2 regions of the Corynebacterium marinum DSM 44953 genome follow, and region 1 is predicted to be linked to the other one. Evidence: riboswitches for the same ligand, from Rfam matches in the RefSeq annotation. Region 1 holds a riboswitch; the other holds the start of a gene.
What was found. A riboswitch is a leader RNA that binds a small molecule or an ion and turns the genes downstream of it on or off. The one in region 1 is predicted to bind cyclic di-AMP.
Positions count from the first base shown of each region.

Region 1 (3,399 bases):
TCAACGCGATCTGGAACCTCGGCCCGTACAACCCGTCGCAGGTCTCCGCAGGTTCGCAGCCCGACGTTTACATGCTGTGGACGGACGGCCTGGCCCGTGTCATGCCGGCGTGGGAGCTCTACCTCGGCAACTACACCATCCCGAACGCCGTCTGGGTGGCCCTGCTCGCCGGCCTCATGGTTGTCGTGCTCTTCGCCTACCCGTGGATCGAGAAGCGCGCCACCGGCGACGACAACCACCACAACCTGGCTCAGCGCCCCCGCGACGTCCCGGTGCGCACCGCCATCGGTGTCATGGCGATCACCTTCTTCATGCTGGTGACCATCTCCGGCGGCAACGACCATGTCGCGCACTTCTTCCAGATCTCGCTCAACGCGATGACCTGGTTCGGCCGAGTCGGCATCATCCTGCTGCCGCCGCTGGCCTACTGGATCACCCACCGCATCTGCGTCGGGCTCCAGCGTTCCGACCGTGCGGTTCTCGAGCACGGCATCGAAACCGGTGTCATCAAGCAGATGCCGAACGGCGCGTTCGTCGAGATCCACCAGCCCCTGGGCCCGGTCGACGAGCACGGCCACCCGGTCCCGCTCGCCTACGCCGGCGCCCGCGTGCCGAAGCAGATGAACGAGCTGGGTTACGCCGACCGCATTTCCCGCGGTTCCCTCATCAAGGCGGACGAGGCGCGTTACACCGACGCCGCCGTCGAAACCGCGCACGCCAACGAGCGTGAAGAGAAGGCCATGCTGGAGAACCTCCAGGAGGCCAACCGTGCCAAGGACCGCGAGGCCGGCCTGCTCGACTAGGCCCCCGCAGTCGCTGCGCTCACAGGCGGAACCCCGTCTCCCCGGTACCTGGGGGAGGCGGGGTTCCGTCGTTCCCGGGTCTTTCCGGGCCGGAAAGAGGGTGAGTGACCCAAATCACCCGGTGAATTTCGGGTCCGTGGTCGCCCGGTACCGGCGGCCTTGCCATGCTCCTGCGGGACATCCCGGAAGTCTGCGAAACCCGAGGTCAAGGGGAGGGGAGGGGGGTGCGGATCTGGCGGCTGTCCGGTTGTGCCTGTCGGCGGTGCGCGGTGCCGCTGAAGAATAACGGCGAGGTAACAGTGGTCGATCGGGGCGCTCCATTGGACAACCTTCGTTGCAATTTCGTAACCTGATCGAGACATTGAGGTACTTCGGCAGAAGACGCCGAATGACAGAACTGAAAATTACGCCGAATCCCCGCCACGGGGAGCCGGGGAACCAACCAGCTTTTTCTGGGGTACATCCTCCGCGAGAGCGTCACGCACACAGGTGCACGACGTGGAGCGGGCGAGGGAAGCTTCCGTACATCCCAACCCGACAGCTAACCCGGTAGGCACACTGGAAGATTTGGAGAAACATTCGTGGTCGAGCACCGTCGCATCAACAAGACCTTCACCCGTCGTATCGCAACCGCCTCCGCGGTTGTCATGGGCGCCACCGTCCTGGCCCCGGGAGTCGCCGGCGCCGTCGAGGTCGTCATCCCGAACACCGACGTCCGCGTCGAGGTCCCGGGTCTGGAGAACGTCCAGGGCCTGCAGGCCGTGCCGAACGTCGAGCAGTTCGTCCCCTCGCTCCAGCAGTCCGCCAACACCTACGTGGCCAACGTCGCCGCCCCGGCCCCGGCACAGGCTCCCGCAGCCGCCCCGGCAGCGTCCTCCAGCGGCCAGGCCATCGTCGACGCCGTCCGCTCCAAGGTCGGCGCACCCTACGCCTGGGGCGCGACCGGCCCGAGCGCCTTCGACTGCTCCGGTCTGACCACCTGGGCCTACCAGCAGGTCGGCAAGTCCATCCCGCGCACCTCCCAGGCGCAGGCCGCCCAGGGCCAGCAGATCCCGCTGGACCAGCTCCAGCCGGGCGACATCATCGCCTACTACGGCGGCGCCACCCACGTGGGCATCTACGCCGGCAACGGCATGATCATCGACGCCCTCAACTCCGGCACCCCGGTCGGCGAGCGTCCGCTGCACTTCCAGCCGATCCACTCCGCCGTCCGCTTCTAGTCCAGCGTTGACCCTGCCCGTGTCCCCGGTCCGTACCCGGGGGCGCGGGCAGCGTGCGTTCCGGGTCCGGATGGCTATAGTTGTGCCTGTCTTCCCGCCGGCCACCTGTCTTCTGAAAGATTCCCACTTGCGTCTCCACACGGTCTTCTCCCACCGCCTCCGCAGCACGACCGCCGCCGCCCTGGGCGCTGTCATACTCACCTCGGGCGTCGCCGTCCCCGCGCACGCCGACGACATCGACTCGCTCATCGCCACGATGGAGGAGGTCTCGCACGAGGCCTCGGCCACGAGCGAACAGGTCAAGCAGCTGGCATCCGAGATCGAGGGAGGCCAGGACCGTATCGACGGGCTGCGTAACCGCGCGGACGAGGCTCAGCGGCGGGCCGAAGCCGCCCTGGCCGCCCAGCAGGACCACCAGCAGGAAGTCGACGGTCTGGCGGGGGCGAAGTACCGCGGGCTGATGATCGACCCGGTGACCAACGCCATCGCGGCGGCCACGCCGCAGAACGCCATCGACCGGGCGGCCTATCTGGCGACGCTGACGCGGAACACGGAACGCGCCGTCGACAAGCTCGCGGACGCCACCGCAGAAGCGGGCCGCTCCCACACCGACGCCTCCCGGATGCTGGCGGAGGCCGGTTTCGAGCAGTCGCAGCTGGAGAACCGCCACCGCGAGCTCGCGGAGGAGCAGGAGCGTCTCGACGTGCGCGTCCGGGAGATAGAGGAGAAGGTGTCCTCGCTCGACGCGGAGACGCGCGCCGCGTGGGAGAACAAGAACAACCCGCTCGAGCCGGTCATCCCCGCCGCCGGATCCGGCGCGGTGGCGGCCGCCCTGGGCAAGCTGGGCTCCCCCTACGGGTGGGGTGCGGCCGGTCCCGGCCAGTTCGACTGCTCCGGCCTGATGCTCTGGGCGTACCAGCAGCAGGGCAAGACCATCCCGCGGACCTCCCAGGCGCAGCTGGCCGGCGGCACCCCGGTCTCGCGCGCCGAACTCCAGCCGGGCGACATCGTCGGTTACTTCCCGGGCGTCACGCACGTGGGCATGTACATCGGCAACGGCCAGCTGGTGCACGCCTCCGACTACGGCATCCCCGTGCAGGTCGTGTCCGTCGACTCGATGCCCTGGGCCGGGGCGGTACGCTACTGACCCATGTCCCGGACTCTGCTGGTAACCAACGACTTCCCGCCCACCGTCGGCGGGATCCAGTCCTATCTCCGGGACTTTCTGGCCACGCTCGACCCCTCGCAGGTCGTGGTCTTCGCGTCCACGCAGGATGCCGGGGCGGCCACCGCCTATGACGCAGAGCTTCCGTACCCGGTGATCCGCTGGCCGCGTCGCGTCATGCTGCCCACGCCGGGCACCGCCCGGGAAATGG
Region 1 is NZ_CP007790.1:1,753,087-1,756,485, reverse strand. It holds gene qcrB (cytochrome bc1 complex cytochrome b subunit) at 1-803, shown strand, start outside; cyclic di-AMP (ydaO/yuaA leader) riboswitch at 1,201-1,373, shown strand; gene B840_RS08380 (C40 family peptidase) at 1,385-2,023, shown strand; gene B840_RS08375 (C40 family peptidase) at 2,151-3,170, shown strand; gene B840_RS08370 (glycosyltransferase family 4 protein) at 3,174-3,399, shown strand, end outside.

Region 2 (3,399 bases), 1.1 Mb from region 1:
AGCTCCGCCGTCTCGACCCGGACACCTTCAAGGAGCTCGGCCGGTTCAGCGTCACCCTCGACGGCGCGGGCCGCAGCGGCCTCAACGAGCTCGAGTGCGTCGGGGAGGACATCTACGCCAACGTGTTCCTCAGCACCGACATCCTGCGTATCGGCGCCGACGGTGCCGTCACCGCCGTCATCGACGCCTCCGGGCTGCCGAACAACGCGGCCGCCGACCCCAACCATGTCCTCAACGGGATCGCGCACCTGCCCGGCACCGACCGCTTCCTGATGACGGGGAAACGCTGGCCCGACCTCTACGAAGTCGAGCTCGCCCCCGCCCAGTAGGATGATGTGCCATGGCCACACCCAAGAAGGCGCGGCAGAGGTCGCTCCTGCAGTTTCTCGCTCTCCTCATCGCCGTGGTGATCATCATCGTCGCCGCGGTCCTCGCCCAGAGCTGGTGGAACAACCGGCCGGGCCCGGAACCGGGGGACGTCACCGTGACTGCCCGCGTGGGCGACGCCTCCCTCGAGGTCCCCCCGTACCTGGTCTGTGAACCCGGGCTGGAGTGCCCGGAGGGTGAGGTCCCCAACCTCCCCGTCGGCCCGGACGACACCCTCGTCCTCGAGATCCCCGAGGCGATCCACGATCACGACTGGCAGCTGCTCATGATCTACGACGATCCGGCGGCCAACGACCAGCAGCTGCACGGCGCCTACGACGCCGAATCGGTGGACATCCCCGGTTCCGTCGACCCCCTCAGCGAGGGCGGGGAGCGGCCCCGCCTCATGGTGGTGGAGATTTCCTCGGCGATGATCGGACTCGACGACGCTGGCGAGGAGACCCCCTACGCCACCGTGTGGTCCCTGAGCACCATGGGAGAACAGGCCGACTAGCTGTCGAGTTCCTTCGCCACCGCGCGGAGGATCTCTGCGACCTGGCGGCCCACCTGGCGGTCCGGGTAGCGCCCGGCGGCGAGGCCCGGCTGGATCTGCGACTCCAGGACGGTCATCAGATCCTGGACCATGCTGCCCAGCTCCTCGGGCTTGTGGCGGTGGACGGGGCGGCGGCGCGGGGTGTCCAGCACCTTCACACGCAACGCCTGCGGTCCGCGGCGGCCGGCAGCGAAGTCGAATTCGATGCGCTGGCCGGCGGTCAGTTCTTCGACCCCCTCAGGAAGCACCTGCTTGGCCACAAACACATCTTCGTCCCCCGGGTTGGAGACGAATCCGAATCCTTTATCGGCGTCGTACCACTTCACTTTGCCGATTGGCACTGTGCTCACCTGTCCCTTCCTGTTGTTCGTGAAGGAATGAGTATACCCCTCCGGGGTGGGGCGACGATATTTCCGCGGACGGGGGAATCGCCGACTTTCGGCGGCCCCCGATCCTCCACGGGAAACCCGGAGGAATGCGCCGGCCCCATAAGTGTGTCTCGAATCACATTAACGGAACGGGATGCGGTGACCTGCCGATTCTCAGGCTTCCTATGCTTCCGCTCAGCGCGGGAGTGGCTCATTTGTGAGTTTAGCGTGACTGAAACGTTACAAAACGTTATCGTATGCGGCAGGCACAGCGCAGGACCGTTCTACCGCCACCAACGCCGAACCCTGTCCAGGAGGCGGACGGCCGCGCAGCACAGTGCACCAGATACCCACCAGATCCATGTGGACAGGGGCGGGGAAACCACCGCGGGCCCACCCAGGCCCGCACCGGTCGGCGGCTTCCAGCGGAAGCCTCCGCCCTCGGGGTGAAGCCTCACAGCAGTGAGGCCGGGCACAGTGATCCTCAGCCCGAACCCGACAGCTCACCTCGCAGGCGACCATGAGAGGAACACGCAACATGGCACGTCACAACCGCAAGTCCTTCTCCGCCGCAGCCAAGCTCGCAGCCACCACCGCCGCCTTCGGCACCGCGGCCGCCCTCCTGGCCCCCGCCGCCGCCGCAGCACCGGACTCCGACTGGGACCGTCTGGCCCAGTGCGAGGCCGGCGGCAACTGGCAGATCAACACGGGCAACGGCTACCACGGCGGCCTGCAGTTCTCCCCCTCCACCTGGAACGCCTACGGCGGCCAGCAGTTCGCCCCCTACGCCTACCAGGCCACCCGCGAGCAGCAGATCGCCGTCGCCGAGAAGACCCTCGCCGGCCAGGGCTGGGGCGCATGGCCCGCCTGCTCCGCCAAGCTGGGGCTGAACTCCGCCCCGACCCCGCGTGACGCGTCTGCCGCCTCCGCCGCCCCGGCCCAGGTCCAGCAGGTCGTCGCCAAGTCCGAGGCAACCACCTCCGCCGCCGGGACCTCCTCCGACGAGCTCGCTGTCGACGCCCTCTTCAACCTGGTCAGCGACACCCTGGCCCAGTACGGCGCTCCCGTTCCGGCCGGCCTCGAGGCCGCCTACAACGCCAACCGCCACAACTTCGACGCCTTCTACGGCGCGAACCGCGGCGCCATCGACTCCGCGCTCGGCCTCTAATAGCGCACCAGCCGCAGCAGGGCTCCCAACCTCACCAGAGGTCGGGAGCCCTGCTCTTTGGCGCCTTCCGCACAGCAAATCCCCCGCGCACCGCCCCTGGAGAGGCCGGCGCGCGGGGGATCCGCGGTGTCCGGGAGAGGATTCCCGTGTACTGCTAGTTGAAGCGGGTGTAGGGGTGGACGTAGCCGAGCTCTTCCGCCGGACGCGGAAGAACCAGATCGTCGCCGTAGGGGCTGGACGCGCCAGCCAGGGTGGAGGTAATTTCGGTCACCACGTGGCCGTCGGTCCGCGGGATGTGCTTCGGCCAGCCCGGATCGACGTAGCCCTTTTTCTCAACGTTAGCCATGCCCACATTCTTGCAAACCTGTCGCGGAAAAGTAACTTGAACTGCAACTAAAATCGGCGGAACCATGTCTACCACCCCCGAAAGCCCCGATTTCCGTGCCTGGTTGGCTCAGCGCGACGACCACGAACTGGCGAATCTGCTCCGCCTCCGTCCCGACGTCGCGCTCCCCTTACCCCCGGGCATCACCCCCCTGGCCGCCCGGTTGCAGCTGCGCGCCTCCGTGGGGCGGGCGGTGCGCACCCTGACCGCCCTGGAGCTGGCGGTGCTCGAGGCCGCCGCCAACCTCGGCGGGGAGCTGGCCGCGGTGACGGAGACGGACGTCGTCAATGCGGTGTGCCCGGCGACCGGCGCGGACCCGGACCAGGTGGAGGCAGCCGTGGGGCGGCTGCGCGAACTGGCGCTCTGTTACGGGCCGGCGGAGGGGATGCGGATCACGGCGGAGGCCATGTCCTCCTTGCCGCCGGACTGGCAGCTGCTGGACGACGCCCCCGCGGCGCTGTCCCCGGACGCCGTCGAAGATCTGCCCGATTCGCAGCGTGCGATCCTGGACACGCTGCTGAACTCCGGCGGAGTGGGGCGCACCAGGCACGCGGCGGCG
Region 2 is NZ_CP007790.1:636,868-640,266, reverse strand. It holds gene B840_RS03120 (glutaminyl-peptide cyclotransferase) at 1-329, shown strand, start outside; gene B840_RS03115 (DUF2771 domain-containing protein) at 341-880, shown strand; gene B840_RS03110 (cold-shock protein) at 877-1,260, opposite strand; cyclic di-AMP (ydaO/yuaA leader) riboswitch at 1,629-1,819, shown strand; gene B840_RS03105 (resuscitation-promoting factor Rpf1 domain-containing protein) at 1,826-2,455, shown strand; gene B840_RS03100 (hypothetical protein) at 2,610-2,801, opposite strand; gene B840_RS03095 (helicase-associated domain-containing protein) at 2,866-3,399, shown strand, end outside.
Region 2: another riboswitch for cyclic di-AMP. It lies ahead of B840_RS03105 (resuscitation-promoting factor Rpf1 domain-containing protein); the one in region 1 lies ahead of B840_RS08380 (C40 family peptidase).